DNA from 3 places in the Hymenobacter sp. 5317J-9 genome. Region 3 is predicted to be linked to each of the others. Evidence: riboswitches for the same ligand, from Rfam matches in the RefSeq annotation. Region 3 holds a riboswitch; each other region holds the start of a gene.

Region 1 (10,602 bases), 1.7 Mb from region 3:
GGTCGTAGTAGCACCCCGGCCCCACTAGGCCCGGCCACCAGGCCAGCACGTCGGCGTTGGCCGTGAGGGCGTGGCACACCCACACCACGTTGTCGCGGTCCTCGTTGAGCTGGCCCCAGGTGCGGTACGCCACGTGGGCGCCGGCCAGGGTTTCGCCGCTTTCGAGCAGTAAATCGGGCAGGTGAAAAAGATGGTCTGACATGGGGAAACAGGTAAAAAAGTCGTTGTAGAACCAGCGCACGAGGCTAGCCCTCGGTATCTCACCCCCATCTTTCTCCAACAAACTGCAGGAAAGTGGGCCAGCCCGTGGACTGGTTCTACATCGACTGACAAGCAAAAAGCCGCCAGCGAGACTGGCTCCGGCCCACCAGGGGTGGCCCGCCGACGGCCATGGGGTTTACACTTCCAGCGGCTGAGCGTGCTCCAGCTCGGGCTCGGTCACTGCCTCGCCTTCGGTGGGCAGGCTGGCCGTGTTGCCGATGGCGTCGAACGCCGCCTGCAAATCGGCTTTGATGTCCTCGAAATGCTCAATGCCCACTGAAAGGCGCAGCGACGTGGGCGTGACGCCGGCAGCCAGCTGTTCCCCTTCGCTCAGCTGCTGGTGCGTGGAGGCCGAAGGCTGAATGATGAGCGTCTTGGCGTCGCCCACGTTAGCCAAATGGCTGATGAGCTTGAGGTTGTCGATGAACTGCGTAGCCGTTTCCTTCGAGCCCTTAATGCGGAACGAAAGCACGCCGCCGAAGCCGCGCTCCAGGTACTTCTGCGCCAGACGATGCGAAGGGCTGCTGGCCAGGCCGGGGTAGTTCACGCTTTCTACCTGCGGGTGCTGCTCCAGCCAAGTGGCTATTTTAAGGGCGTTTTCCACGGTGCGCTCCACGCGCAGGCTCAGGGTTTCGAGGCCGATGAGCAGCTGCCAGGAGTTGAAGGGGCTAATGGCCGGACCGAAGTCGCGCAGCCCTTCCACCCGCGCCCGGATGATGAAGGCGATGTTGCCAAACGGCCCGCCTTTGCCAAATACATCGTTGAAAACCAAGCCGTGGTAGCCGTCGCTGGGCTCGGTGAACTGCGGGAATTTGCCGTTGCCGAAGTCGTAGGTGCCGCCGTCCACAATCACGCCGCCGATGCTGGTGCCGTGGCCGCCAATCCACTTCGTGGCCGACTCCACCACGATGTGCGCGCCGTGTTCCAAGGGCCGGAACAGGTAGCCGCCCGCCCCGAAAGTGTTGTCCACAATCAGCGGCAAATCGTGGCGGTTGGCAATGGCCGCAACGGCTTCAAAATCAGGAATGCTGAAGCTGGGGTTGCCAATGGTTTCGAGGTAAATGGCCTTGGTGTTTTCGTCAATCAGCTCCTCGAAGCTGGCTGGGTTGTCGCCATCGGCAAAGCGTACTTCGATGCCCAACCGCTTGAAGGCCACCTTAAACTGGTTGTAGGTGCCACCGTAGAGGTAAGACGAGCTCACGAAGTTGTCGCCGGCCTGCAGGATGTTGTTGAGGGCAATGAACTGCGCCGCCTGGCCCGAGCTGGTGGCCAGCGCCGCCACGCCGCCTTCCAGCGCCGCCACGCGCTGCTCAAACACGTCGGTGGTGGGATTCATCAGGCGGGTGTAGATGTTGCCGAACTCCTTCAGGGCGAACAGATTGGCCCCGTGCTCGGCGTTCTTGAACACGTAGCTGGTGGTTTGGAAAAGGGGCACAGCGCGTGAGCCGGTGGTGGGGTCGGGCTGCTGGCCGGCGTGGAGTTGCAGGGTTTCGAAGTGCAGGGATTGAGCGGACATGATGCGGAGATGTTTGAAGGTTGAAAACCGTAATGAGTTGATTGGAAGAAGCGCTAAGCAGCTTGCATAGAGGCGTTTACAGCGCGATGAAACCCCCGGGTAAGCCCGTGTTGAAGCGGTGGGCCGAGGTCCGCCAACGGCCCCGAAAGGGCGCGCGGCAGCCCCGAGAAGCCACCAGAAAATCCAGAAAGGAGGGGAGGGGGTGCCTAAGCCGAAATCAGCTTAGCAACAACACGGGCAGCAACAGCACATTCGCATTCGAGCGAACGGGGCGGCCTGCGTGCAACGGCTTGGAGCCGAAACGAAAAAGCCCGAAACCTGGGCGCGCAAAGCAGCCGAAGGAGTCGGGTGGAAGAAGGCGGAACGAGAAGTATTTTCCATGGCACTCGAGTCATATGCCCCAGCGCGGCCAAAACCGCAGTGGGTAGGAATTGGCACCTTTCACAGGAAGGAAGGTTGCCAGCGGGTCAGGGAGCCTAGTCTCTCGCCGCTTCTGTATAAAACTTAAAAACTGCCCGCCGTTAGCAGGGAGTACCGGGTTGGTGAGGGCAAAGGTAAGCGAGAAATTTTTTGATGGGCAAGCGGTGGGGGCGAAATAAATTTTGTGGGCCGCTTATTCAAGCCGTCATGCAGAGCGCAGTGAAGCATCTCGCGTGCCACCGCTAATCAATTGATTACTTCCACGGGCAAGATGCTTCGCTACGCTCTGCATGACGTTCTTTTAACTCGCAGCGCTGCCCGACCAAACGCAAAAAAGCCACCCTGAAACAGAGTGGCTTTTCTCACCTTTTTTCTGCAAAAAAGTACCTAGAGACTAGGTAGGGTTAACACCTGACCAACTTCAATATGGTCGGGGTTACTGCCGATAGTGGCCTTGTTGGCCTCGTATATCTGATGCCACTTGGCGGCGTCGCCGTAGTGGTGTTTAGCAATTTTAGACAGCGAATCACCGCTTACCACGGTGTACGAATCGCCGGCAGTGGCTGGATTGGCACCGGCGGCATTTCCAAAAAAATCAGTGCCGCCAGCAGCCGGCTTTGCTGCGGGCTCTGCGGGTTTTTGCTCGCCTTTGTCGCTGAGAAAATCAAAGAGTCCCATGGATTTGTTCCGTTTAATGAAAAAAAAGTTTGAATGAGCCGCCCCGCGGGGTAGCCGACAGGGCCCATATACGGGCCGCTGCAGATGAGGTTACGGCGTAAACTCTTTTGCTTGTGGCTCGTAAGCCGACGAGTTTGCAACCGCAGGCTTTCTCATTCTTTCACCATTCTTTTTTTTATGCTCATGAAACTTCAGTCCCTTTTTTCGCTCCGTTATTTCGCCAGCCTGCTGCTGTTGGTGTCGTTGTTTGTCACGGCGTGTGGCAACGACAAAGGCAAGGTAGAAGGCGTGAACATGTTGTACGGTACCGACAGCAAGGTATGGAAAACTGCTAAGGAAACCGATGCCAGTGGCGACAAAGTAAAGCAAACCGACGCGCAAAAACAGCAGGAGCTTCACGTTTTTGCCAACGGCAACTACACCATGACCGACGGCGCCGCCGGGGCCGTGTCGGGCAAATACACCTTCGACCAGGCCGGTAAGACCATCACCTTCACCCCCGAAGGCAGCGCTACGGCCAACACGTTTGCGGTAGAAACCCTCACCGACGACAAGCTCACGCTGAAGTCGGCCGACGGCGCCACGCTGATGCTGGAAAAGGATTAGTCGCTAAAACTGATGCTGCCAAAAAGCCCCGGGCCGTTGCGGTCCGGGGCTTTTTTTATGTTCGGTCAGGCAGCGTATTTTGCTGGGGCCGTTTGCCAAATACCCGCGTCACCCAGCGCGGCAGGAACACCAGTCCCAGTACCAGGTACAGGTAGTAGGTCACGATGCGGTAGAGGAAAACCAGGAAGCTGGTCATGGTGGCCGTGCCGATGAACTTGCCGAAAAACGTGGGAAAGGCGCCTTCGGCAATGCCCGCGCCGCCCGGCGTGATGGCCACCAGCAAGATGACTTTGTAGGTGATGTTGCGGGCAAAAATGAACAGGAACGTGCCCGAATCCATGGGCACGAAGGCGGCAATGAGGCAGCCAATGATGGCGTAGCGAGCCGTCCAGACGAAGGCCGTGCTCACGCTGGCCCGCCACCAGTAGGCCGGGCCGTTGCCGCGCAGCTGGGCCGAGGCGCGCACCATTTCCTGGCCGTGGCGGTAGGCCGTGCGCCGCCAGCGCCGCAGCACTGGCAGCGAAAACAGCCGCACCAGCAGGCGCCGCACCGATTTGGGATTGACGAAAATGGCGTACAGCATCAGCCCCGCATAGAGCGTCACAAACAGGTAGCTTACCCCAAACGCCACCCGTAGCGTGGCCACAAAACCCGTTTGCAAGGCCTCGTGGGGGTAAAGGCCGGCCCCCGCAATGAGCACCACCAGCGGCACCATCACCACGTAGTAGAGGTTGTCGAGCAGGGCCGTTACCATGATGTAAGCCAAGCCTTTACCCAGCGGAATGCCCTCTTTTTCCAGAATAAACGGCGCCGCGCCCGTGCCGCCCTGCCCCGAGGGCAGCACGCACGACGCGAATTCCCAAATCATAATTACGTCGAGCGCCTGCCGGTAGGTGAGCTCGGTTTCGGCGATGTGGCGAATGCGGTAGATGTAGCCCAGGTCGCGGGCGGCCAGCACCAGCACGGCCACGGCCAGCCAGCGCCAGTCGGCCTGGGCCAGCGGGGCCAAGTCGCCGGGCTTGTAGCTCCGCCAAAACAGGTAGCCCACCACCAGCAGCCCCAGCGCCACCGGCAAAATGAGGCGCGACGGCCGCAAACGCTGCAAAAAATGCGCGTCAGAGTCGGCTGCGGAAGAAGGCGGGTGGTTAGGCATTGAGAATGATGAACGCCGGGCAAAAGTAGGCGCCGGCCGCCGCGTTGGCGCGGGTTAACAAAAACGGGAAGCCGGCCACAGTGGAAGCAGTGCTAGTACTTCGGCTGTGCCCGGCTTCCCGTTTTTTAGGCATCAGGCGCTGCTACGGGCGGCCGCCGGGGCTGCCGGCCGGCGTGGTGCCGTTGGGCGTGGTGGTGCCCGGCGAGGGCGCGTTGGCGGGCGCGTTCACGGGGTTGGTGGGCTGGGCCGGGGCCGGCGTGGCCGGGCGGCGCGTGGTGTCGGCCGGTTGCGCCGTGGGTGCTTGCAGGCCGGGCAGGGTGCCGGGCACCGCCGCCGGTGCGGTTTGGGACGAGTCGGCGGGGGCGCCGCTGGCAGGAGCTACCGGCTGGGCGCCGGGAGTAGCACCGGGCATGGCACCGGCCGGGCGGCCGGGGTAGCCGCCCGCCGGCGCACCCGTAGCGCCGGGACGCTGGCCGCCGGCCGGACGGCCACCGCCACCGGCGGGAGCACCGGCACCGCCAGCGCCGCCGGCGCCACCGGCGTCCAGGCCGCCACCGCCTTCGCCTTCGCTCTTCAGGTCGTCGTTGTTGATGCTCTTCGAGCGGCGCGGGGGCGTGGCCGTGAGCTTGCCGATGCGGTAGCTGAAGTTGACGCGGAAGCCCAAGATGTGCGAGGTGTTGGCGCTGGCCTGGTCAATGAGCGGCGACACCACCGTGTTGCGCACCGTGATGGTGGGCGTGAAGATGTTGTCAACCCCAAAGCCGATGCTGCCGCGCTTCTCGGCAAAGTCGCGCTTCACGCCCACGGTGTAGAAGCCCTGGCCGGACTGGTTGCCCTGCAGCTGCACCTGCCGGCCGCGGAAGCCGCCAAACGCCTGCACGCCCCACACCGGGGTGATGTTGTAGGAGCCGCCCACCCGGCCGCCGATGACAAAGCCCTCGTTGGAGGAGGCGAAGTTGCGGTCGGGCACGTTGTTGGTGAGGGTGGTGTAATAAAAGTCGGCGCCGCCGTTCAGGGTAAGCTTGCCGTTGTTGATGTTGGCGAAGATGCTGCCGCCGTAGGCATTCTGCTGGCCGATGTTGGCGTAGCTGGTCGACACGGTATCGATGCCGCGCACCGTACGCAGGGCCTCAATGGAGCCGGTGGTGTTGCGCACGAAGGTGCTGAAGCTCAGGTTCAGGCGCTTGTAGAAGGTGCTGTAGCCCAGTTCGTAGTTGTTGGTGTATTCGGGCGAGAGGTAGGGGTTGCCCTGGCTCACGTTCTTGGGGTTCTGCGCGTTCACGTTGGGGTTCAGGAACTGCAGCGAGGGGCGCTGAATGCGGCGGTTGTACGCCAGCTTCAGCACGTTGCCGTTCGAGAGCTTGCGCGAGAGGTTCACGCTGGGCACCAGCACGCCGTAGTCGGGAATGTTGGCCGCCTCGGAGCGCGCAAAATTGGCCTGAATGGTGGTGTACTCGTAGCGTACGCCGGGCTTCAGGGTGAAGCCTTTGGGCAGGCCCAGGGTGTAGGCGGCGTAGCCGGCCGTCACGTTCTGGCGGTAAGTAAACACGTTGCTGGCCGAGGTGAGGCCCACCGTGGGCAGCACTTCGCCCCCGGCGCCGTAGGAGGTGGTGGCGTAGTCCGAATTCACCCGCCGCAAAATGTTCTTGGCGCCCACTTCCAGAATCTGGGTTTTGCTGATGGGGTTCTGGTAATCAAGCTGAACCGTGTATTCTTCGTTGTAGCTCGGGTTATCGTTTTCGATGCGCGCCGGGCCGGGCTGCGTCGAGCCCAGAATGGTGTTCGTGAAGTTGTTGGTGCGGTCGTTGCGGCTGAACAGCGTGAGAATGCTGAGCTCGTGCTGCGGCTTTTCGAAGCTATGCGTGTAGGTCAGGCTGGCGTCCACGGTGCCCGAATTGTCTTTCGAGTAGGTGTCGCGCAGGTCGCTGCTGAGGGGCGTGCCGCCGGCCACCGTGCCGGCGTAGGTGTTGCGCAGCAGGCCGTCCTGGTAGTTGCTGCCGCTGCGCGTGCCATACGAAATAGACGCCTGCAGGGAATTAAACTTGTTGATGTCGTAGTCCCAGCCGAACTGGTAGCGCCCAAAAATGCCCTGGTTGCGGGTATCGGCACTTTGCACCGTGGTAGTAGCCGCGCCGGTGGCCAGGCTGCGCGTCACCTGCGTGTTGGTGAACTCGCCGGGCGTGTTGTACTGCGAGCGGCCGAAGCCGCCCAGCGAGAAGCCCATTTTGCCAGTGCGCAGGCTGCCCTGCAGGCCCAGGTTGGTGCTGCGCAGGCCGGCGCTCAGGTTCACGCCCAAGGTGGCGCCGCGCAGGTCGTTGGTTTTGGTGACAATGTTGATGATGCCGCCCGAGCCTTCGGCGTCGTATTTGGCCGAGGGCGAGGTGATGACCTCCACGGTCTTAATCTGCTCGGCCGGAATCTGCTTCAGGGCGTCGGCAATGCTGCTGGCCGCAATGGTCGAGGGCTTGTTGTTGATGAGCACCCGAATGCTGGAGCTGCCGCGCAAACTCACGTTGCCGTCGAGGTCCACGCTCAGCATGGGCACGCGCTTGAGCACGTCGGTGGCGTCGCCGCCGCGGGTGGTCTGGTCGTTTTCGGCGTTGTACACGGTGCGGTCTACTCGCTCCTCAATCAGGGCCTTCTGGCCCGTCACCACCACTTCGCCCAGCTTTTGGGCCGCCACGGCCAGCTTCACCGTGCCCAGGTCGGTGGCATTGCCCGCCGTGACTACCACGCCCGGGCGCTCTTCGTTCTTGTAGCCCACAAAGCTTACCTGCACCGTGTAGGTGCCGGCCGGAATGCCGGGCAGCACAAACTTGCCGTCGTCGCCGCACACGCCGCCGTTCACCGGGTTGCCGGCGGCATCCAGCACCGCCACCGAGGCGTAGGAAACCGGCTTGCCGGTGGTGGCGTCGGTTACGGTGCCGCTGACGCGGCCGGCCGCGGCGCGGGGCGCTGCCGCAGCGGGGCGGGCACCCCCGCCCGGGGTCTGTTGGCCTGCGGCCAGGTGAGCGGTGCCCAGCAGGGCAGAGAGCAGAACGGCGGTAGCCGGTATATTTCGTTTCATACAATGCATAACGCCCAAAGTGCCGTCGCGGGGGCCGGAGGTTGCATCCGGCGTCTTTATTTTATGATTAATGGATGGGTAACAGCTATGCGCCCCAATCGGCTTGCCGATACGCAAAGGTCCGGGCGAAAGCCAGCCGCCCCGGCAAAAACTAGATTATCAACGCCCAAACCCCGACCAAGCCCCCGATTCTGCCGCTTCCCAACAACCGCTCTTCGTTCGCCGTCGTACCTTTGTGCCGGCCCCACAATCTTTTAGCGGGTCAGGCGGTTACATACCGTCACTACTCCCACCACGCCTGCCCCGATGATAGTTGAACCCGGCCCGCTGCTCGCGGCGATTGACTCGCCCGACGACCTCAAAAAGCTTGCTCCTGAGCAATTAGTCCAGCTGAGCACTGAGCTGCGCGAGTTTATTATTGATTCGGTGAGCATCTACGGCGGCCACTTCGGCGCCTCGCTGGGCGTGGTCGAGCTGAGCGTGGCCCTGCACTACGTCTTCAACACGCCCTACGACCAGCTGGTGTGGGACGTGGGCCACCAGGCCTACGGCCACAAAATCCTGACCGGCCGCCGCGACCGGTTCCCCACCAACCGCCGCTACCACGGCATGTCGGGCTTCCCCAAGCGCAGCGAGAGCGAGTACGACGCCTTTGGCGTGGGCCACAGCAGCACGAGCATCGGCGCAGCGCTGGGCATGGCCGTGGCGTCGGACTACAAGGGCGAGAAAGACCGCCAGCACATTGCCGTCATCGGCGACGGCGCCATGACGGCCGGCATGGCCTTTGAGGCCCTGAACCACGCCGGCGTGGCCAATTCCAACCTGCTGGTTATCCTGAATGACAACTGCATGAGCATCGACCCCAATGTGGGCGCGCTCAAAGAATACCTCACCGACATCACCACTTCCCGCACCTACAACAAGGTGCGCGACGAGCTGTGGAACGTACTCGGCAAGCTCTCCAAATTCGGCCCCAACCCCCAGCAGATTGCCCGCAAAGTAGAGGCCGCCATGAAGGCCACGTTGCTCAAACAAAGCAACCTGTTCGAGGCCCTGAAATTCCGCTATTTCGGCCCCGTGGATGGCCACGACGTGCAGCACCTCGTCACCATCCTGAATGACCTGAAAAATATTCCGGGCCCCAAGCTGCTGCACTGCGTGACGGTGAAGGGCAAGGGCTACGCGCTGGCCGAAAAAGACCAGACGCTGTGGCACGCGCCGGGCTTGTTCGACAAAATCACGGGCGAGATTTACAAGAAAACGCCCGAGAAGCCGCAGCCGCCCAAGTATCAGGACGTGTTCGGCCATACGCTGGTGGAACTAGCCGAGGCCAACGACAAAATCATGGGCGTGACGCCGGCCATGCCTTCGGGCTCGTCGCTGAACATCATGATGGCCGCCATGCCCGACCGCGCCTTTGACGTGGGCATTGCCGAGCAGCACGCCGTCACGTTCTCGGCCGGCCTGGCCACGCAGGGCTTGGTGCCGTTCTGCAACATCTACTCCTCGTTCATGCAGCGTGGCTACGACCAGGTGGTGCACGACGTGGCCCTGCAAAACCTGCACGTGGTGTTCTGCCTCGACCGCGCCGGTTTTGCCGGGGCCGACGGCCCCACCCACCACGGCTGCTACGACCTGGCCTACATGCGCTGCATCCCCAACATCGTGGTGTCGGCCCCGATGAACGAGCAGGAACTGCGCAACCTGATGTACACCGCCACCCTGCCCGAAAACGCCGGCCCCTTCAGCATCCGCTACCCACGCGGCGAGGGCGTGATGCCCGAGTGGCGCACGCCGCTGCAGCGCGTGGCCATCGGCACGGGCCGCGTGGTGCGCGAGGGCGAAGAGGGCGGCGTGGCCATCCTCAGCATCGGCCACATCGGCAACTACGCTGTGAAAGCCACCGACACGCTGTTGGCCGAAGGCCTCGACGCGGGCCACTACGACATGCGCTTCTGCAAGCCGCTGGACGAGGAAATGCTGCGCGACATCGCCCGCCGTTACCGCGCCATCGTGACCGTGGAAGACGGCTGCCTACCCGGCGGCTTCGGCTCGGCCGTGCTGGAGTTCCTCACCGACCACGGCTTCCACCTGCCCGTGCGCCGCCTCGGCATCCCCGACCGCGTGGTGGAGCACGGCACCCAGGACGAGCTCTACAAAGAGTGCGGCTTCGACGCCGCCGGCATTGCCGCCGCTGTGCGCGAGCTGAGTGCCAAAGTGGGGAATCAAGTGCTGCAAACGTTGGTTTAAACAGCTGCCGCACGGTGCCAGCCGTTGGGCTGCCAAGCGGCGTCTTGTTGCCTTATTCCTTTCCCCAATCCATTAGCTTTATGCGAATTTCCACCCTTATAGCCCCGGCTTTGCTGCTTGGCGCGGTTCTTACCGGCTGCAGCGAAGACCAGCCCACGCCCACCAACACCGCCGTTGAGTCAGCCATCAAGGTGACGGTGTCGGAAGCCGGCGCTCCGCCCTATGAGCTCAAGGAAGCCCGTCTTATCGATGCCTCCTACCAGACCGGCGCCCCGCGCCTGAGCCTTTCCGGCAAGCTTAGCGGCGGCAAAACCCTGACGCTGTACTTCTCCAAAGGCACCGCCACCACCGCCTACACCACCAATGCCCTGACCAGCAGCCTGGAAGGCGCCCCCGGTGCTAATGAGTCCGGCACCACTACTTACGACACAAAAACCCGCATTGCCAGCGGGCAATTCCGCACCACCTTCACCGGCGTGGGAGAAATAGTAGGCTCCTTCCCAGAGATTCAGCTGTAAGGTTTTCACGGCCGAAGCTGCCGCAACTGTGACGTACAGAAGCCCCCGTAGCATTGGCTGCGGGGGCTTCTTGGCTTTTCAGAATTTTGCCAAGATTGGGGGCAGCGCTTTCTTCCTTGAGTATATATGCCCT
Region 2 (10,602 bases), 1.3 Mb from region 3:
TGACCACCACGGCGGCTCCGTACTGGCGCACCGTGTGGGCCCGCTCGCGGAAGGCGGCTTCGCCTTCCTTCAGCGAAATCGAGTTTACGATGCTCTTGCCCTGCACGCATTTCAGGCCGGCTTCGAGCACGCTCCACTTCGAGGAGTCAATCATGACGGGCACCCGCGCAATGTCGGGCTCCGAGGCGATGAGGTGCAGAAAAGTCGTCATCACCTGCTCCGAATCGAGCATGCCCTCGTCCATGTTGATGTCGAGTACCTGGGCGCCTTCTTCCACTTGCAGGCGGGCCACGGCCAGGGCTTCCTCATACGCGCCGGTCCGGATGAGGCGGGCGAAGGCACGCGAGCCGGTCACGTTGCAGCGCTCGCCCACGTTCACGAAGAGGCTTTCCTCCTTGATGGTAAACGGCTCCAGGCCGCTCAGGCGGGTAGAAGGAACATGCTCGGTAGGCAGCTGGCGGGGCTGGTATTTCTCGGCCAGCTTGCTCAGCTCGGCAATGTGCTGGGGTGTGGTGCCGCAGCAGCCACCCACCACCGTCACGATTCCTTCTTTCAGATACTCCTCCACCAGCGCGGCAAATTCCTGGGCCGATTCGTCGTAGCCGCCGAAGGCGTTGGGCAGGCCGGCGTTGGGGTAGGCGGAGATGTGGACGTCGGAAATGCGGCTCAGCTCCTGCACGTACTGGCGGAGCTGGTCGGCCCCGAGGGCGCAGTTCAGGCCCACGCTCAGCAGCGGCAGGTGGCGAATGCTGTTCCAGAAAGCTTCTACCGTCTGGCCGCTCAGGGTGCGGCCCGAGGCGTCGGTGATAGTGCCCGAAATCATGACGGGCACTACCCGGCCGCCTTCGTCGAAGAACTTCTGCACGGCGTAGAGGGCCGCTTTGGCGTTCAGCGTGTCGAAGATAGTTTCGATGAGCAGCGTGTCGACGCCGCCATCCACGAGGCCGCGCACCTGCTCCAGGTAGGCGGTGGCCAGTTCATCGAAGGTCACGGCGCGGAAGCCAGGGCGGTTGACGTCGGGCGAGAGCGAGGCGGTGCGGTTGGTGGGGCCCACGGCGCCGGCCACGAAGCGCGGCCGCTCGGGCGTGGCAAACTCGTCGGCGGCCTCGCGGGCTAGGCGGGCCGACTCGTAGTTCAGCTCATACACCACGTGCTCCAGGCCGTAGTCGGCCTGCGCGATGGTGGTGCCGCTGAAGGTGTTGGTTTCCACCATGTCGGCCCCGGCGGCAAAGTATTCAGCGTGAATGCCTTTGATGATATCCGGCCGCGTGATGCTCAGCAGGTCATTATTGCCCCGCAGCGGCTTGGGGTGGTCGGCAAAGCGGGTGCCCCGGAAATCCTCTTCGGTCAGCGGGTGGCGCTGAATCATGGTGCCCATGGCGCCGTCGAGAATCAGCAGGCGCTGGCGAAGCAAATCGGGAAGCGGGGAGGGAGCGGGGAGGGTGGCAGTGGACATTTCTTTCGGGGTCGAATAGCTACGGTAGCGCGTATCCAGAAAGAAACCCGCGCAGCAAAGCACGGTTCCGGCTGTCATCTTCTTTCGCCAAAAAAGCGGCGAAACGGGAGTTGGCACCTACTCGCGGCAGGTTGCCAAGACGTCATCGGGCCCGGTCCCTCGGTCTTTCTGGATAGCAGCGTAGGGCGAAGATACAACCACCAGGGCTTGTCGCGTATGCGTTGGCTTGTGCATTGAATGAATAATTTGGCCCGACGCGGCACGAGCTGAAGTCGGCGCTACAGCGCCCACGCCGGCCACACGCTGCCCGCCGCAAACACGGCCGGCTCGGGCGGCAACTCCAAAAATGCAGTTGCCCCCACCAGCCCCATCATGTCGCCGGAACCACCCACGCGGAGCGGGGTGGCCAAGCGACGGCCTCCAGCGTCCACGGTCAGGCGCACGGGCACGAAGTGGGTGAGTTGGGGCTTGAAATTGATGTCGACGGTAAGCACGGCTGGTTGTGGGGCCTCGGCAGCGGCGGCAGTTTCGGGTGTGCCTGCGAACTGTTGCACGGCGCGCAGCCAGGGCCGCACGTAGCGGCAGGCCGTGATGAACGTTGAAACCGGGTTGCCGGGCAACCCAAACACTACCGGCCCGCCGGCCCGCGCTCCAAACCACAGCGGCTTGCCCGGCCGCTGCTGCACTTCGTGGAAAATTTCCTCGACCTGCAATTCACGCAACAGGCCCGGCAGGTGGTCGGCGCGGCCCTTGCTCACGGCTCCGCTCAGCACCACGGCATCAAAGCCTGCGCCCAAAATTTTGGTGAGACCATCGCGCAGCTCCGCCACGTCGTCGGAGAGGTGGAACAGCGAAACGTCGGCCCCGGCCTGGGCAAACAGCGCTTGCAGCGCGTACACGTTGGAACGCCGTATCTGGTGCGCCAGGGGCTTTTCCCGAATGCCCACCAGCTCGTTGCCGGTGCTCACCACGGCCAGGCGCGGGGCGCGCAGCACGGCCAGCTCGGCAGCGCCCACGGTGGCGGCCACGGCCAGCTCGGCGGGTCCCAGGCGGGTGCCGGCGCGCAGCAGGGCATCGCCGGCGCGGCGGTCGGCGGCCTGGTGGTGGATGTTGACGCCGGCCGCATCGGGCGTCGGAATCTGAATGCGGGCGCGATTGTCGTGCAGCAGAATGTCCTCGTAGCGAATCACCGCATCGGCCCCGGCGGGCAGCACCGCGCCCGTCATCACCTCCACGGCCTGCTGCGGGCTGGGCAGCGGGCGGGCGGGCTCACCGGCATACTGGGCGTGGGCAATGTCGAATTCCGTCTGGCCCCCGGCCCAGGTGGCAAAGCTCACCGCAATGCCGTCCATCGCCACCCGGTTGAAAGGCGGAAAGTCGCGGTCGGCCACCAGCGTTTCGGCCAGGATGCGGCCGGCAGCGTGGGGCAGGGCCACGGTTTCGGGCGGCAGCGGGCGGGCCGTGGCAAGGACGCGGGCGGTGGCTTCGGCGGGGGAGAGCATGGGTGGGTGAGTTAAGAGTTAGGAGTGGCCGTCATGCAGAGCGCAGCGAAGCATCTTTACTGCACAACGCAGTCTAATTATCGGGATTAGTGGTGGCGGTAAAGATGCTTCGCTGCGCTCTGCATGACGTTCTGCGAATAACGCTTTGCCAACGTAGCGCCTATGGAATCAGCCGGTCTTGGCGCAGCTTCGCAAATAAATCGAAAAACGAGTCCTCCGTGCTCTGAAACACGGTGAAGCCGCGCTTGCGGCTATTGGCCATGTCCGTCATCACCTCGATGGGGCGGCCCAGGTCCAAATCCGTGTGCCAGGGCGAAGCCAAGCGGCTTAAGTCAGCTTCGGCCAAACCGTTTTTCGTGGCGATTTCGCGCCACAGCTCCGCATCGCCGGCCATCTCGGCTTCGAGCGGGTGAATGCTGCCATCGAAGCCCACGGCCTCCACGCCAAACCACTCGGCTAGGCGGCCCCATAGCTGGCTCCAGCGGAAAACGTCGCCGTTCACCACGTTGTAGGCCTCGTTGCGGGCGGCTTCGGTGGTGGCAGCCCACACCAGCTGCTTGGCGATAACGCGGGCATCGGTCACGTCCGACAAGCCTTCCCATTGCGCCTGCGAACCGGGCCAGCGGAAGGGCCGCCCGGTGGCCTTGCAGATGCTCGCATACACGGCCAGCGTGGTGCCCAGGTTCATGAGGTTGCCCACGGCCTTGCCGATGATGGTGTGTGGCCGGTGGATGCTCCAGGTGAAGCCGTCGCGCGCGGCGGCGGCGTACACCTCGTCTTCTTGGGCGTAGTAAAAGTTGTCGAGCGCCAGCCGGGGCTGCGACTCGCGCAGCGGCGTGGGCGGCGGCATGCCCCCGCTCACGTAAGCCTCAAACGGCCCCAGATAGTGCTTCAGGCCGGTTACCAGCGCTACGTGCTGCACCGAATGTTTCGGGCCCAGCACGGCCAGCAGGTTGCGCACCATGGCGCTGTTCACGCGGATGTTTTCGGCCTCGGTGTCGTTGCGCATCCAGCTGGTGATGAATACGTGCGTGGGCCGGAGGTCGGCCAGCGCAGTTTCGAGGCTGGCGGGGTCCAGCAGGTCGGCGGCCACGGGTTGCAGGCCGGCAATGCTGGTATCGGGGCGGCGGGCCAGGCCGTAGGTAATCCAGTTGTGGGCCAGCAGCTCCTGGGCCAGGTTGCTGCCGATGATGCCGCTGGCACCTACTACTAAAGCGGTATTGGTCATACTAAATTTCGGGATGAATGGGGCGGCCAAGAAGGGCCGACGCGGCAGAATTAGCCGGGGCATTGGGGCCCGTTTAAGCCCGCGCTTCGTTGAAAACGGCTGCCGCGACCAATAGTTTGCAGCAAAACAATTTGCGGCCGGGTTGGCTAAGTGAGACGTAGCGCGGACTTTTAGTCCGCGACACCACCAGCCTTGCGTTGGCGCAGACTGAAAGTCCGCGCTGCACTTCCGCCAACGATTTGGTGCCATTACGCGTCTCTACAGCCCTATGCTAACCAAGAATTTCACCCACGTCAACGCCGCCAATCAGCCTACTATGGTGGATGTCGGCCAGAAAACGCCCACCCGCCGCGTGGCCCGCGCCCACTGCCGCGTGGTGCTGGGCGAGGAGCTGCTGAGCCGGGTGCAGGCCGGCGAAATGCCCTCGCACAAAGGCCCGGTTATTCACACGGCCATCCTGGCGGGCATCATGGGCGCCAAAAAAACGGCCGACCTCATCCCGCTCTGTCACCCGCTGGGGCTCGATGATTGCAGCATCACCATCGAGCCCGACGGCCCCGATGCCCTGCGCGTGGTGTGCACCGCCGTGGTCACGGGCCGCACCGGCGTGGAGATGGAGGCCCTGACCGGCGCCACCGTGGCGGCCCTCACCATTTACGACATGTGCAAGGCCTTTTCGCACGATATTGCCATTGATAGTGTGCAGCTTATCGAGAAAACCGGCGGCAAGAAGGATTTTCACCGCGCCGAAAATTCGTAAATTCCGACATGGATAGTTTACCAAGCCCAACCGCAACACGAACCAAGCACGCGGCCCTCGCCCGTCCCGACGTAGGCGACTTTGGCCGCCACGAGCTGGCCATTCTGGGAGCGCCCTGCGGCGACATTCAAATGCTGGTGGCCCGCCTGCTGCCGCACCTAGCCCCGCAGCTGCGCGTGGGGTACGTGGATGCCGACCACGCCGCCGGCGACGCTGCCGCGGCCGAAGAACCAGCCGAAACGGCCGCTAAGCCCGTGCCCTACGTGGCCGCAAACGGCCTCTCGGCCGAGCTGGTCGATAAAATCACCTACCGCCAGCTCAACCTCACGCGGGCCCTCGACCGCTTCACGCAGCCCGAGCTGCTGGCCCACGAAAGCGTGGTGCTGGTGAATGGCAACCACTTCCGCGCCCGCCAGCAGGTCGTCATCGTCGACCCGCGTAAGCCCTTGGACAAGAAGCTTGACCGCCTCACCGACGTGCGTCTCATTCTCCTCGCCGATGGGCAGACCGAGCTGCCGGCCGTGCTGCTCGAGCACCTCAGCGCCGCCCCGCTGCCGCCCGTGCTGCCACTGGCCGACACGGCCAAAATTGCGGCCTTCATCCGGCAGTGGTACCAGCTGGCGGTGCCGGTGCTGCGCGGCCTCGTGTTGGCCGGTGGCCGCAGCGAGCGCATGCAAACCGACAAGGGCGCCCTGCACTACCACAGCCTCGACCAGCGCCAGCATACCGCCGCGCTGCTGGCCGAGTTCTGCCCCGACGTGCGCGTGTCGGTACGCCCCGACCAGGCCGGCGGCTTGCCCGCCGGCCTCACGGCTCTGCCCGACACCTTCCTGAACCTGGGCCCGCTGGGCGGCATCCTGTCAGCCTTGCAGGCCGACCCCAACGCGGCCTGGCTGGTGCTGGCCTGCGACCTGCCCTTCCTCACCCGCGACACGCTCGAATACTTGGTGAGCAACCGGCAGCCGAGCCGTATGGCCACCTCGTTCCGCAGCCCGTGGGATGCGTTTCCGGAGCCGCTGGTGAGCATCTGGGAGCCGCGCAGCTACGGGCAGTTGCTGCGGTTTCTGGGCCTGGGCTATTCCTGCCCGCGCAAGGCGCTTATAAACTCCGACATCGAGCTGCTGGCCCCGCCCGTGCCCGCCGAGCTGCGCAACGTGAACACGCCCGCTGAGCGCGCCGCTGCTGAGCAGGAACTGCTGCGCTGACCGCCAGACCTGAAGCAAACCCATGCCGGCTAACAACCTGAAAGCCTGACTGCCACCTCGGCGGCTAGGCTTTTTCTTGCGTCATGGGTATAGCAGACGAGGGGAAAAAGGCGTTTAAAGCACGGCTTGGCACACTTTTCGAATAGCGCCAGCCAAGGTTTATTCCTTCACTTGCTATCCTTATCATGAAAAAAATCATCGTTCCAGTTGCCGCGCTGCTAACCGTGGCCGCTGTTTCTTCGGCCCGGGCGCAGGACGTGCGCTTCGGCCTGCGCGCCGGCGCTAATTATTCTAACTTGGCCGGCGACATCAAAAACGAATCGACCTACAACAACAAAGTCGGCTTCCTGGGCGGCGTGATGCTGAACGTACCCGTGCTGGCCGACGGGTTCCTGTCGGTGCAGCCCGAGGTGCTGTATTCGCAGAAAGGCTTCGAAAACAAGCCCACCGAATACACCAACCTATTGGGCGCTAAGCAAAAGCGCGAGGGCCAGGTGAACTACAACTACCTCGACGTGCCGGTACTGCTGAAAGTGAATGCCGGCGGCTTTATCGTGGAGGCCGGCCCGCAATATTCCTACCTCATCAGCTCCAACAACGAAACCAAATACACCACCACCCCGGCGCTAGGCGGCACCCCCTCCGTGACCGAAACCCAGAATAAAAACGATGTGAGTGGCCTCAATCGCAACGAGCTCGGCTACGTGGCCGGCGTGGGCTACCAAGCCGACAATGGCCTGAACCTGAGTTTGCGCTACACCGGCGCCTTCAGCGACTTCGTGAAGAGCGACAACAACACCTACTTCAACGGCGACCTGAGCAACGCCCGTCACTCCGCGTTCCAGCTCTCGCTGGGCTACCTGCTGCCGGGCAAGTAAAGGCTTGATTTGCTTTTCGGCTGTCATGCTGAACGCAGTGAAGCACCTTATCACGCTGGAACGTTTTGTTCTGGCGTGATAAGGTGCTTCACTGCGTTCAGCATGACAGGAAAGGAAAAATAGGCTACGGGTGCGCCGCTACCCACTCGGTGCCGTCCTCGTATTCCTCTCGCTTCCAGATGGTGACCACCTGCTTCAGCGTGTCGATGATGAACTGGCAGGCGGCGAAGCTTTCGGCGCGGTGGGGCGTGGCCACGGCCACCACCACCGCCACGTCGCCGAGCTCCAACGTGCCTTTGCGATGCACCACCGCCACTTCCTGCAGCATGGGCCACTTTTCGTAGGCCTGCGCCACCACGTGGCCCAGCTGCGTGAGGGCCATGCTGTCGTAGGACTCGTAGTGCAGGCGGCGCACCGGGCGCCCGCCCGACTGGTTGCGCACCGTGCCAATAAAGGAGTTGACCGCACCAGCCGTGTCGGTTTGCACGGCCGCCAGGGCGGCGGCAATGTCAATGGGCTGGTCGGTGATGGATAGGGTAGGGGTCATTGAATCAGTTGGCAGTTGGCAGTGAGCAGTTATCTAATATGGGAGAAATTTAAACTGTTCATTGCTCACTGATAACTGCTAACTGAAGCCTAGCCGCCGGCCACGGGCGGGATGAGGGCAATTTCGTCGACGGTGTGCAACGGCTGGTCGTGCGCCGCATACTCGTTGTTCACGGCCACGGCGCAGCTGCGCAGCTCGCCCAGGGCGGGATATTGGCGGCGCATTTCGGCCAGTAGCTCGCCCACGGTGGCCGGGGCCGGCGCGGGCAACTCAATCACGGAGGTGCCCACGATGTCGCGGGTGATGCCGAACAGGGAGATTTTTAATGACATATCTTTCGACGTAAACGTGTGGGCGAACCGGGGCCGCCGGTCCAGTGGCCCGCGGCACCCGCCGGGTCTGAACACCTTTGGCGCCGGGCGGGTTATCGCAGGCCGGCAGTCTTACGTACAGCCGCACAAAATTGGTGATAAACGTGCTTCCAACTCTTCTCAGCCCGGCCGCGCCGGCCGTCACGCCCCTCTACGACCAGCACGGCCGGCCGCTGGAGTACCTGCGCCTGGCCGTGACGGACCGCTGCAACCTGCGCTGCTTCTACTGCATGCCCGAAGAAGGCATCAAGTACATGCCCAAGCACGAGCTGCTGAGCTACGAGGAGATGCTGCGCCTCACGGGCCTGCTGGCGGGGTTGGGCGTGCGCAAAGTGCGCCTCACCGGCGGCGAGCCCTTCGTGCGGCGCGACCTGGTGCCCTTCATGGAGCGCCTGGCCGAGCTGCCCGGCATCGACGACATCAGCCTGACCACCAACGGCGTGCTCACGGCGCCGCACGTGCCCGCGCTGGCCCGCCTGGGCGTGAAGGCCGTGAACCTCAGCCTCGACACGCTGGACCGGGAGCGTTTCTTCCAAATAACGCGGCGCGACGAGCTGCCGCGCGTGATGGAAACCTTCTACGCGCTGCTGGAGGCTGGTATTCAAGTGAAAATCAATGCCGTGGTGATGGACGGCCAAAACATTGCCGACCTCATTCCGCTGGCCGAGCTCAGCCGCGACCTGCCCGTGGACGTGCGTTTCATCGAAGAAATGCCCTTCAACGGCGGCAGCCACGAAGCCGGCCCCGCCTCGCTGCCCTGGAACCACGTCCGCATTCGCCAGCACCTGGAAGCCCATTTCGGCGCCCTTATGCCCGTTAGCATGGCGGCGGGTGCCACCGCCTCGGAATACACCATTGCCGGGCACCAGGGTACGGTGGGCATCATCGCGGCTTATTCGCGCACCTTTTGCGGCACCTGCAACCGCCTGCGCCTCACGGCCGAGGGCGGCATCAAAACTTGCCTCTACGACCAGGGCGTGCTCGACACCCGCGCCCTGCTGCGCGGCGGCAAGTCCGATGAGGAAATCGTAGCGGCTCTATCGACCGCTTTCCGCCACCGCGCCGCCAACGGTTTCGAGGCCGAGCGGCACCGGCCCCTGCATCAGCTCAGCTTTGAGAGCATGGCCACCATCGGGGGCTAGGGCCGCCGCAATCGTTAGCTGAGCGCAGGCGAAATCCCGCGCCGTTGAAACGATGCCGTGTGTCTCAGGTCAGCAGCCCATTAGGTGAACTACTGTTGGGCTGCGCGTGCGCAGGTGCTCACCCGCGCTGCAAAACGGGTGCGCACGGTGGTGGAAAATAGTATCGTTGCTATGAGTTTGTTTAAATTTATTCATTTTTTAATCATGTGTTAGTAAGATGGTTAGCCTGCATTAAGGACATATCTTTGTTGCCTTATTATTTATACATTATTTAGGCAATGTCCTTTTCTACTCGTCTTTCTGCTTCTGATACCCCCGCTCCGGCCCCGGCCGAAGTTGAAGTGCGTAGCAGTAAAACGGCAGAAGATGAGATACTTGCTTTGCGGCAGGCTTTGGCGGCTGCCCAGGCCGAAGCCGCTACCGCCGCCCAGCGCCTCGAAGAGCAGCAGGATTTCTACGAGACCATTCTCAACAACCTGAAAGTGGAGGTGGTGGCCTTCGATACCGAGCACCGCTACCAGTTCGTGAATGCCCTGTGCTTCAAAGACCCGCACATGCGGCGCTGGGTGATTGGCAAAAACGACTTCGACTACTGCGACCTGCGCGACCTGCCCGTGGAGCTGGCCGAGAACCGGCGCCTGGCCTTTGCCAAGGCCGTGCAGTCGCACACCGAGTCGCGCTGGGAAGAAACCTTGCCGTCGGCCACCGGACCGCGGCGCATCCTGCGGCAGTTCATTCCTGTGTTTCGGCCCGATGGGCAGCTGCGCATGGTGGTGGGCACCGGCACCGACATCACCAAGCGCTGGCTGGCCGAGCAGAAGCTGGCCGAGCAGCGCGAATTCTACGAATTCACCCTCGACCACATTCCCTGCGACCTCGGTGTGTTCGACGCGCAGGGCCGTTACCTGTACGTGAACGCCGTGGGCATCAAGGACCCCGTGCGCCGCCGCTGGGTCATCGGCAAAGACAATGTGGAGTATTACACCCGCTACGGCTATCCGCGCGCTCAGGCCGAGGAGCGCCACGCCCGCATCATGGCCGCGTTCGACGGCGGGCAGCTGGTAACGTTTGAGGAATCGTATGACCGGCCCGGCGGCACGCGCCACCAGCTGCGCTGCCTGCAGCCCGTGTTTCATGCCGACGGCACGCCGCACCTGCTGGTGGCCTACGGCATCGACATCACCGAGCGCGTGCTCACGGAGCAGGCCCTGCGCCACGCCAAGCTGGCGGCCGAAAGCGCGGTGCGGGCCCGCGAGATTTTCCTGGCCAACATGAGCCACGAAATCCGCACGCCCATGAACGCCATCCTGGGCATGAGCCAGCTCTTGGCCAAAACCCCGCTGGAGCCCGACCAGGACAGCTACCGCCAAGCCATTGCCACCTCGGCCGAACACCTCCTGGTCATCATCAACGACATTCTGGACCTCTCGAAGCTGGAGGCCGGCAAGATGACGCTGGAGCACATGGGCTTCGAGCCCGTTCAGCTGCTGGCCGAAGTGGACCAGACCCTGCA
Region 3 (10,602 bases):
TTGCCGTAGCCCGAGGCCGAGGCCTGCACGTTGGTAATGCGGTCCAGCTCCTTCTTCACGTCCTGCTCGTTTTCGCGCACAATGGCGTAGCCGGCCACGCCGAATTTCATGGGCGGCAGGCCTTTCTGTTCGCGGCGGCGGCGCATGTCGGCAATGCGGGCCCCGATTTGCTCCGGCGAGTCGCCGTGCATCACGTAGCCGTCGCACTGGCTCGAAATGAGGTCCTTAGCCGCTTCCGACTCGCCGCCGGCGTACAGGAACGGGGCTTTGGCGGGCTTGGGTTGCAGGATGTTGTCGGCCACCTGGTAATACTTGCCCTGGTAGCTGAAATGGTCCTGCTGCCACAGGTTGGTCACCACGTCGAGCCACTCCTTGGTGCGGGCGTACCGGTCGTCGTGCTGCTCGAAGTGCAGGCCGTACTTGGTGGCCTCATCGCGCCACCAACTCGACACCACATTGAGCGACAGGCGGCCCGGCGCAATCAGGTCGATGTTGGCGGCCTGCTTGGCCAGCAGCGCGGGGTTGTGAAAGGTGGGGCGCACGGCCACCATTATTTCCAGCTGCTCGGTTACGGCAGCCAGGGCCGAGGCTGTGCTCCACGCTTCCAGCGACGGCGCTTCGGTGCCCTTGATGTCATTGAGGTACAACTCGGCAATCAGCGTCAGGTCGTAGCCCCAGGCTTCACTTCGCTGCGCCAGCTGCTTCACGTAGCTCCAGTCGGTGGGCATCTGCTCGTCTTCGACGTTGCGCAGCCAGCCCCCGAAAACGGGCATCCAATATCCAAATTTCATTGTATAAAACGTTAATGGACTGTCGTGTCGAACGCAGTCGAAACACCCCTACCTGGTGAGTATCGACTTCGCTGCAACGAAGCGGTAGAGATGCTTCGACTGCGCTCAGCATGACGTTCTTGAGTTTCTGATTAACAGCTTAAGCGGTGGCCAGCTCGGCCCGTGCAGTGGTGGCCACGGCTGCGGGCAACTGCGCTTCCAGATAGTCCACGAAGCGGGCATAGGGGTCGAAACCCACCACGTTCACGGCGTCGGCTACGAAGTTGGACAGGGCGTTGATGTCGTAGAACAGCACGTCGCCGGTGCGGTCGTCAATCAGGTATTCGATGCCGCCCACGTCAATTTTGGCAGCGGCCACGATGCGCTCCACGGCCGCAATCACCTCCGCCGGCGGTGTGAAGGCTTCCACCTGAATGCCTTTCTTAGGCGCTTCGGTCAAGCAGAACTCGGCCGACTGCTCTTCCGGAATCTGGCAGATTTCGGCCGGGCACAGGTTGAAGCTTTCGCCGGTGGTGTACACCTTCATGGCGTAGAGAAACTTGCCGTCCAGCGTTTCGACGCGGTGGATGTTGCCGCCGCGGGGCGTCACGTACTCCTGCACCAGCGCGGTCTGGTCGATGCCGAGGTCAATCTGGTTGTTGTCGACGGCGGCCTGCAGGCCTTCAGGCGTATCGAAGCGGATGATGCCCGCGCCGCTGCCGCCGATGTTCACCTTCACCACGATGGGGAAACGCAGTTCCTTGGCCGCATCAATGGCCCGCGAAGCATGGTTAATCACAAACGACTTCGGGTACTTCAGCCCCAGCGACTCAAACAGTGACAATTGCCGGGCCTTGTTCGTCTCGATGGCCGTGGCCGCCGAGCCGTTGATGATGCGCGTGCCAATACGCTCCAGGTGCGTTGCGTAGCCCGCTGTATGAAAAATGCCCTGCCCGTGCCCGCGCAGGTAAGCCGACGAGCTCATACGGTTGACCACCAGGCTGTAGCGGCTTTCCTTTTCGGCGGGGTCGTAGAGGTGGTGGGCAGCGTCAATTTTCTCGTAGGGCAGCCCGCGGCGGTCCAGCTCGGCAAAGAGCGGCTTGAACCATTCGGGGTGTTCGAAGTAGATACCAATGGGCTTTTGAACAGCAGACATATCTGAAAATAAATGAGTTGAAGCGTAGATGAGTTGAAGCGTAGGCAAGCGAGCATGCTGCCCAAGGCAGGTGGAGAACTGGCAAAGCCCGAAATGAGACGATAAAGTGGCCACACAGCGCCTAGTGCTGTGCCAGGACCGAAAAAGACCGGAAACCGATGAATACACGCCCGCCGACGCCGCACACGGCGGCCCGGCGAAGCCAACTTGCTCCGGACTCGGCTTAGCTACCCGCGATGAAAAAGATGGAGCGGGTTAGGCCAGACAACAACAGCAACAACACGCCATGCCGGCGCAACGCATGGCAGCGGCGCGGGCACGAAAAGCAGCAAGAAAAGCGGGTTGGTTATTGGAGGCTTCCACGGCAACTTGTTTTTATATGGTCAGGAATTGGCACCTTGCCTGCGGTTGCAAGCGGTTGCCGGCGCGTCGTAGAGCCTGTCTCTCAGCGCCTCTGTATAAAAACAATCCTTCAGGGAGAAAGAATTGATACGGCAAAGATACAGCGAAAGCCCCCGACTTGTTCAAAATCGGGGGCTTTCGCTTTTTTTGAGCTGGCAGATGCGCGCTATTTGCGCAGGGCCAGCCGCACGCCGGCCATCAGCCAGCGGCCGGGCATTTGGGCGCCCAGCAGGTCTGAATACTGTGCGTTGAACAGGTTCTGGGCCTGTCCCACCACCCACACCCGGTCGGGCAGCAGCGCCACGTCCAGGCGCCCGTTGACGACCACGTAGCTGGGCGTCAGCTCCGCGTCGTTGACGGTGGCGCTGGGGGTGGTGCGCTGGCCGGCGCGCTGCTTATAGACTCCCCCCACGCCCACGCTAAAACGCCGGTGCGTCAGGCTCACGTTGCCGGTAATGAGCTGTTTAGCCACGTTGCTGAGGTACTGCGACACCACGTCGCCGGCCACGTCGAGGTGGGTATAGGTGTAGCCCAGGCTGCCGTCAAGGCGCAGCTGGGGCGTGAGCTGGGCGCGGGTGGTGGCTTCCAGCTCCAGGCCCCGGGTGGTCACGGCAAACAGGTTTTCGGCCAGCCGATAGGTAGCGGCGGGGTTCAGGTTGGTGAGGCCTGTCGTCTCAATTACCTGGCTGCCCGACTGGCCCACGTAGTCAATCAGGTTGCGGCCGTAGCGGTTGAAATAGGTGGCGCGCAGCGTCAGGGCCGACAAGGGCTGGAAATCGAGGCCACCCTCGTAGCTCCAGGTGCGCTCGGCGCTCAGGTTGGGGTTGCCGATATTGAAGCCGCTGGGCACCGTGCCGGGCCGAATGGACGAGTAATACTGCTCCGTAAAATTGGCCGCCCGAATGGCGCGGCCCACGGCGCCGCGCACCGTCAGCTTCTCGCTCACCTGCTGGCTGGCGGTGAGTTGGGGCACCACCTCGGTGCCGTAGGCCTGGTCGTGGTCGAGGCGCAGGGCGGCCGTGAGGCTCAGGCGATTGGTGGGCGTGAGGCCGGCCACGGCGAATGCGCCTTGGTGCCACACGGCGTGGCGGCCCTGGTCGTTGCTGCGCACGGCGCGGCGGTCGGCCTGGCCGCCCAGCGTCAGACGCACTTTATCTGAGAGCGTGAGCTGGTGCTGGCCCTGCACGTTGAGGTAGTGCATGAGGTGGCTGCTGGCCACCGAAACGGGCGTGTACTGGTAGTAATCGGTGCTGGCGGTGCTCACCAGCTGCAGCTCGGTGCGGGCGCGGGCGTTCCAGTCGTAGCGCAATTGGCCCTGATACCAATCGCGCGAAGTGATTTCGCGGGCGCGGTCGCCGGCCGCAGTGGTATAGAAGTTCTGGGCGTTGTAGTCGCGCCGGTCGAAGCTGGCGCGGGCGGCGGCGCTCAGCTTTTCGCTAATCTGGTAAGCCCCCGACAGGGAGTAGGTATTGAGCCTAAAATCGTTGCGGCCGCCGCCGGGCAGATTGAGTTGCTGGCCGCTGGCCGTGTTGTTGAGAATGCCACCGGCCAGGCGCAGGCCTTTCTCCTGCCCGTAGAAGCCGGCGTTGGTGCTTTTCAAATCGTACTCGCCGGCTAGGAAAGTGCCGCCCAGCTCCATGGCATCGGGGCGGTGGGTGGCGGCGAAGGTCTTGGTCACGATGTTGACGAAGCCGCCCACGGCGTCGGGGCCGTAGAGCGCCGCACCGGGGCCGCGCACCACTTCAATCTGCTCAATCTCGGCCGGCGTGATGGGGAAGTAGCCCGCAAAATGGCCGGTGAGCGGGTCGTTGAGTCGCATGCCGTCCAGCAGAATCAGGACCTGGTTGAAGGTGGAGCCGCGCAGGGTGATGTCGGCCTGGGTGCCGAAGTTGCCGCGACTCTGCACCTCCAGGGCCGGCAGCAGTCGCAGCAGGTCGTCGAGCGAGGCCACGGGGTACTGGCTCAGCGTGCGGCCCGGAATTACTGACACGTAGCGGCCGGTCTGGCCCGATACCTGGTTCAGGCGCGAGCCGTACACCGTCACCTCACGCAGGCTGCGGGCGCTGTCGGCCGGAGCGGTCTGGGCGAGGGAGTTAAAGGCAAAAAAAGAGCAGAAAAGTGGCGTGGCGTAGCGAATAAGTCGCATTGAGCGGGAGGTTGATGAGGCCACAAACTTACTGTAGCGATGCCGCTGCGAACCCGCATCGTCCCGGTAGCAAGCGCCTTCGCTCTTACCACGGAGGCGCAGACTCGCAGCGTCCGCGCTACTTTCGTGGCTACGCGAAGCAACCGCCGCGCCGCGGCCTGGTCCTTCGCGCGAACTCCCACTTTCACTCACCCCTTTTTCTGAATGAAACATCTGTCCCTGCTGGGCCTGCTCGGCCTCGTAGCCACCAGCGCCGCTCACGCGCAGGCGCCCGGCGCCAAGCCGGAATCGCCCTACCGCGCCTCGGCCACCAAGATTAACGACCTGGTACACACCAAGCTCGACGTGCGCTTCGACTACGCCAAGCGCTACCTCTACGGCAAAGAGTGGGTCACGCTCAAGCCACACGCCTACCCCACCGACTCGCTGCGGCTCGATGCCAAAGGCATGGACATCAAGGCCGTGGCTCTGGTGACCGGCGGCCAGCAAACGCCGCTGAAGTACAACTACGCCGACGGCATGAACCTGCGCATCAACCTGGGGCGCATGTTCAAGCCCGGCGAGGAGTACACCATCTACCTCGACTACACCGCCAAGCCCGACGAGCTAAAAGTGCAGGGCAGCGCGGCCATCACCGATGCCAAAGGCCTGTATTTCATCAACCCCGACTCGGCCACGGCCGGCAAGCCGGTGCAAATCTGGACGCAGGGCGAGACCGAAGGCTCCTCTGCCTGGTTCCCCACCATCGACCGGCCCAACCAGAAAACCACCGAGGAAATCTCGATGACAGTGCCCGCCAAATACGTGACGCTCAGCAACGGCAAGCTGGTGAGCAGCACGCCCGCCGGCTCCGGCCTGCGCACCGACACTTGGAAAATGGACCTGCCGCATGCCCCCTACCTGTTCATGATGGCGGTGGGCGACTTCAAAAAAACCACCGACACCTGGCGCGGCAAGGAGGTGAGCTACTACCTCGAGCCCAAGTACGCGCCCTTCGCCAAGCAGATTTTCGGCAACACCACCGACATGCTGGAGTTCTACTCCAACCGCCTCGGCGTGGAGTACCCGTGGAACAAATACAGCCAGATTGTGGCCCGCGACTACGTGAGCGGCGCCATGGAAAACACCACCGCCACCCTGCACGGCGAGCAGGTGCAGATGACCGACCGCGAGCTGCTGGACCGCCAGTACTCGAGCGAATCGGTGATTGCGCACGAGCTGTTTCACCAGTGGTTTGGCGATTACGTGACGGCCGAAAGCTGGAGCAACATCACCGTGAACGAGACGATGGCCGACTTCTCGGAAGGCCTCTACGCCGAGCACAAGTACGGCCGCGACGCCGCCGACGCCCACTACTACACCTACCTGCGCCGCTACCTGAGCTCGCCGCGCGACGCCGCCAAAACGCTGGTGCGCTTCCACTACGACCAGCAGGAAGAGGTGTTCGACCTGGTGAGCTACCAGAAGGGCGGCGCCATCATGGACATGCTGCGCACCTACCTGGGCGACGACGTGTTTTTCGCCGGCCTGCAGAAATACCTCAAGGATAATGCTTTCGGCAATGGCGAAGCGCACCAGATGCGCCTGGCATTCGAGGCCGTGTCGGGCCAGGATTTGAACTGGTTCTGGAACCAGTGGTACTATTCGCCCGGCCACCCCGTCGTGACCATCGACTACGCCTGGGACGCTGGCAAAAAAGTGCAGTCCGTGACCGTGAAGCAAACCCAGCCGGGTACGCCCTTCCAGCTGCCGTTCACCATCAATTACTACGTGGGCGGCAAGGCCATGCACCAGGCGGTGACGATGACCGAAGCCACTCAGACCTTCACCATGCCCCTGTCGGCCAAGCCCGACCTGGTGAACGTGGACGCCAGCAAGAAGCTGCTCTGGAACAAAACCGACAACAAGTCGGCCGCTGAGTTTGCCTACCAGTACGGCCACGCGCCCCTGTATGTGGACCGCCGCGAGGCCGTAGCCGCTGCCGCGAAGGACCAAACCACCAACGCCGCCTCGCGCGCCGTGCTACTGGCCGCCCTCAACGACAAGTTCTACGCCATTCGCGGCGCGGCCGCGCAAGCCCTGAAAATGGACGACAAAGCCGTGGCTAAAGCCGCCGCTCCCGCCCTGCGCAAGCTGGCCGCCACCGAGAAAAACACGGTGGTGCTGGCCCAGGTGCTCAGCTCGCTGGCACAGCTCAAAGACAAGAAGGACGAGAAGCTATTCAGCCAGCAGCTTAATAGCCAGTCGTATGCCGTGCAGTCGGCCGCGCTCCGGTCGCTGGCCGCCGTGCAGCCCGCCCAGGCTTTGGCGCGCGCCAAAATGCTGGAAAAAGAAAGCAACGGCGCCCTTGCCCAGGCCGTGATGCAGGCTTATGCCCAAGGCGGCGGGGTGGCTGAGTGGGCTTACATCCGCGACAAGTTCGACGCGGCCCGCCCCAATGGTCAGTTTGGCATGATGGAATCCATCGGCACGATGGCTGGCCGTATCAACGATGCCACCGTTATTACCGAAGGCATCGCCCGCCTCAAGACCATGGGCGTGAAGTACAAGATGTACGGGGCCGACAAACCCATCATCGAGCAACTGAAAGCCATTGCCGACAAACAAGCCAAAGGCCCCAACGCTGCCCTGGCCAAAGAGCAAGTCGACAAAGCAATTGCCGAAATCGAAGCCGCCAAGTAGCCTTTGCTACTGCCTTCACGGGTACAAAAAAGCCTGCCGCAAGTTGCGGCAGGCTTTTTTGTGGGTGGCGGGTGGGCCGGGAAAATTTATTTTTTGGCAGCCGCCTTAAAGCCCGGCACCTCTTCGGCCGGGTTTTCGGTGGGCCCGTCGTAGGTGTTGGCTTGGTTGTCGGCCTTCGGAGCGGTTTCGGAGGGTGGGGCTTCGGTGGCGTAGATGTGTTCCATCTCGTTTATCACGTCATCGCCGTCCACGTTCAGGTCTTTCAGCACGCCGTCGGCGATGTCGTACACGAGGCCGTGCAGGCGGGGCGGGTTGTCGCCGCGCATAGCGTTCTGGATGATGTTGGTTTTGGCCAGGTTGCGCACCTGCTCAATCACGTTCAGCTCTACCAGACGGCGCGCCCGCTGGGTGTCATCCTTGATGCGCAAGTACTCGGCTTCGTGCGTGCGGATAACGTCACGGATATTCACCAACCAGTTGTCAATCAGCCCATACTGCTTGTTGGCCGCCGCCGCCGCCACGCCGCCGCAGCCGTAGTGGCCCACCACCAGAATGTCCTGCACGCCCAGTACTTCCACGGCGTATTGCAGCACGCTTAGCAGGTTCATGTCGGTGTGCACCACCAGGTTGGCAATGTTGCGGTGCACAAACATCTCGCCCGGGCCCGTGCCCGTGATGCCCGACGCCGGCACCCGCGAATCGGAGCAGCCGATAAACAGGTACTTGGGCGCCTGCCCGTTGGCCAGGTTTTTAAAGAAGTTGGGGTCCTTCGCGTTGCGGTCCGAAACCCATTTTTTGTTGTTTTCGAGAATTTTGCTGATTCCAGCCATAGCGTAAAAAAAGGGTAAGTTGACAATCTGCTCCAGGCGGTGGCAAAGCTATACGCGCCGCAGCCAAGTCCGGCCGTTGGTCAGGGATTGAGGAATCTGAGGATGGCACTTACGTTGGAGTTCAGATAAAACGACGTAGGGGCGGGGCTTGCCCCCGCCCTTCGTTGAACGATTACCGCCTGGCATTGGGCGGGGCAAGCCCCGCCCCTACGTCGTTCTGCCTAATGCGTGCCCAGCGCCACCTGCCGGATGCCGCGCAGCTCCAGCTCGATGCCACGGGCGGGAGCGGCCTGGCGGAAGGCTTCAATGGCTTCGAGCACGTCGTGGTCGATGACGTCGGAACGGCTGCCGTCGAGGATGACGCGGCTGTTGGTGGGCAGTTGCTCCAGCGTGGTCACAATGCTGGCTTTGTTGAGGAAGGACACGTGCTCGGGCAAGCGCAGGTGAAGCAGGGCCTCGGGCGTTTCGGCGTCGTCGGCGTCCACTTCCTCGCGACGCAGGTAGGAGCCGGCCTTGGCGTTGTCGCGCAGAATGAAGAAGAAGCCCAGCGCCAACCCGATGCTCACGCCCTTCAGCAAATCGGTGAACAGCACCGCCACGATGGTGATGATGAAGGGAACGAACTGCTCACGCCCCAGCTTCCACTGCTTGCGGTAGAGAGCCGGCGGCGTCAGCTTGTAGCCCACCAGCAGCAGCACCGCCGCCAGGGCCGACAGCGGAATCAAATTCAGCACGGCGCCCAGAAACAGCAGGCTCGTGAGCAGCAGCAGGCCATGGATAAAGGCCGACAGCTTGGTTTGGGCCCCGGCCGCAATGTTGGCCGACGAGCGCACGATAACCGCCGTGAGCGGCAAGCCGCCCAGCAGGCCGCTCACCAGGTTGCCCGCGCCCTGCGCCAGCAGCTCGCGGTTGGTGGGGGTGTGGCGTTTCTGGGGGTCGAGGTTGTCGACGGCCTCCACGCTGAGCAGCGTTTCGAGCGAGGCCACCACGGCAATGGTGAAGGCCACGCCGTAGGTGGCCGGCTTGCGCAGGGCGCTGAAATCCGGGAAAGTCATTTCGCCGGCCAGCTGGCCCAGCGACGACAGCACCGGCAGCTTCACCAGGTGCTCGGGCAGCACCTGCACATTGGGGGCAAACTTTTTCAGCAGGCCGTTGATGGCGACCGACGCCAGCACCGCAATCAGGGCACCCGGCACCAGGCGCGACCAAGGCTGCCGCTTCACCGGCTCCGTGTTCCAGAGCAGTAGAATCAGCAGCGACACCACGCCCACCAGCACCGAGCCGGGGCTCAGCGCCCGCATGGCCGCGCCAATGGCCGAGAAGGTGTTCAGGCCGTTGAACTGCAGAAAATTCATGTCCTCAAAATAGTCGGCATCGGCGCCAAAGAAGTGCGGCAGCTGCTTCAGAATGAGGATAATGCCAATGGCCGCCAGCATGCCGCGGATAACGGCCGCCGGGAAGTAGAGCGCGATGATGCCCGCCCGGGCCAGCCCCAACCCAATCTGAATGACGCCGGCCACGGCCGTAGCCGCCAGCACCGCCGGCCACGAGCCCAGCGTGGCAATGGCCGAGAGCACCACCACCGTGAGGCCGGCCGCCGGCCCGCTCACGCTCACCGCCGAACCGCTGAGCAAACTCACCAGCACGCCGCCCACAATGCCTGCAATCACGCCCGCCAGCAGCGGTGCACCCGAGGCCAGCGAAATGCCCAGACACAGCGGCAACGCCACCAGAAACACCACCAAGCCAGCCGGTGCATCCTGTCCTATTGTGCCGAAAAGGCCCTTGGAAGGCAGAGGCGCGCCCACCGGACTCGGGGCAACGATGGGGGAACCCGTGCGCGATGGCGACGAAACAACCTGTGACATAAGCGAATGACCTGAACGAAAGAGCTGGCTGAAAAACGAAAAGCCGGTGGTGCAAACTCACCGGCTGCGTTCTGTTTTCCGGAATCCATCGCAAGGTTAAGGGCCCGCTATTAAGACGAAATTAAAGGTAAATTAAAAGGAAATTAAAAGCCTAAAAGCCTCATTTGGCGGGCTGCAGAGGCCATTCCAGCCACACGTGGGTGCCGTGGCCGGGCTCGCTTTCGAGGCGCACCGTGCCGCCGTGCAGCGCCATGATGCGGGCCGCCAGCGGCAGCCCGATGCCGTGCCCCGGCACCCCGCGGGCCGAAGCCGCCCGGAAGAACGGCACGAACACCTGCTGCAGGTCGGCGGGCGGCAGGCCGGGGCCTTCGTCCGTCACGAGCAGGGCCAGGCTGCTGGCCGTGCGCGTGAGCGTGGCCGTGACGGGCCGCCCCGTGCCGGCCGAAAACTTGCAGGCGTTGTCTAGCACGTTCAGCACGGCCGAGAGCAGCAATGTTTCGTTGCCATTCACCACAAAGGCACTCGCGTCCTCGCCCTCGCCAAAATTGAGGTCGACGCGGCAGGTGGAATGGCGGCGCAGCAGCTGCTCGTGGGCCTGCAGCAGCAGCTCGTCGAGGCGCACCTCGGCCATGGGCACCTGCGAGGGGTCGTCGGAGGCCCGCGCAATGGAGAGCAGGCCGTTGGTGAGCTGGTTGAGCTGCCGGGCCGAGTCGAGGGTGCTTTGCAGCACGCGGCGGTACTCGGCCGG

Evidence for each region. A riboswitch is a leader RNA that binds a small molecule or an ion and turns the genes downstream of it on or off. The one in region 3 is predicted to bind S-adenosylmethionine.
Region 1: it holds a riboswitch for S-adenosylmethionine, as region 3 does, so the genes downstream of both, MUN81_RS02030 (O-acetylhomoserine aminocarboxypropyltransferase/cysteine synthase) here and MUN81_RS09175 (hypothetical protein) in region 3, are expected to answer to the same signal.
Region 2: it holds a riboswitch for S-adenosylmethionine, as region 3 does, so the genes downstream of both, metH (methionine synthase) here and MUN81_RS09175 (hypothetical protein) in region 3, are expected to answer to the same signal.

The regions. Positions count from the first base shown of each region.
Region 1 covers NZ_CP095050.1:487,173-497,774, forward strand. Annotated here, with positions in the region: gene metX (homoserine O-acetyltransferase) at 1-202, opposite strand, end outside; gene MUN81_RS02030 (O-acetylhomoserine aminocarboxypropyltransferase/cysteine synthase) at 398-1,777, opposite strand; SAM riboswitch class I at 2,166-2,281, opposite strand; gene MUN81_RS02035 (LysM peptidoglycan-binding domain-containing protein) at 2,585-2,875, opposite strand; gene MUN81_RS02040 (hypothetical protein) at 3,059-3,481, shown strand; gene MUN81_RS02045 (lysylphosphatidylglycerol synthase transmembrane domain-containing protein) at 3,537-4,634, opposite strand; gene MUN81_RS02050 (TonB-dependent receptor) at 4,777-7,701, opposite strand; gene dxs (1-deoxy-D-xylulose-5-phosphate synthase) at 8,008-9,951, shown strand; gene MUN81_RS02060 (hypothetical protein) at 10,032-10,469, shown strand.
Region 2 covers NZ_CP095050.1:937,462-948,063, forward strand. Annotated here, with positions in the region: gene metH (methionine synthase) at 1-1,456, opposite strand, end outside; SAM riboswitch class I at 1,528-1,635, opposite strand; gene MUN81_RS03770 (molybdopterin molybdotransferase MoeA) at 1,735-2,958, opposite strand; gene MUN81_RS03775 (SDR family oxidoreductase) at 3,119-4,186, opposite strand; gene moaC (cyclic pyranopterin monophosphate synthase MoaC) at 4,455-4,946, shown strand; gene MUN81_RS03785 (NTP transferase domain-containing protein) at 4,955-6,151, shown strand; gene MUN81_RS03790 (porin family protein) at 6,337-7,029, shown strand; gene MUN81_RS03795 (molybdenum cofactor biosynthesis protein MoaE) at 7,154-7,576, opposite strand; gene MUN81_RS03800 (MoaD/ThiS family protein) at 7,666-7,908, opposite strand; gene moaA (GTP 3',8-cyclase MoaA) at 8,052-9,089, shown strand; gene MUN81_RS03810 (response regulator) at 9,470-10,602, shown strand, end outside.
Region 3 covers NZ_CP095050.1:2,201,661-2,212,262, reverse strand. Annotated here, with positions in the region: gene MUN81_RS09180 (LLM class flavin-dependent oxidoreductase) at 1-791, opposite strand, end outside; gene MUN81_RS09175 (hypothetical protein) at 931-1,926, opposite strand; SAM riboswitch class I at 2,299-2,391, opposite strand; gene MUN81_RS09170 (TonB-dependent receptor) at 2,495-4,474, opposite strand; gene MUN81_RS09165 (M1 family aminopeptidase) at 4,679-7,156, shown strand; gene MUN81_RS09160 (carbonic anhydrase) at 7,243-7,986, opposite strand; gene MUN81_RS09155 (SulP family inorganic anion transporter) at 8,208-9,854, opposite strand; gene MUN81_RS09150 (HAMP domain-containing sensor histidine kinase) at 10,015-10,602, opposite strand, start outside.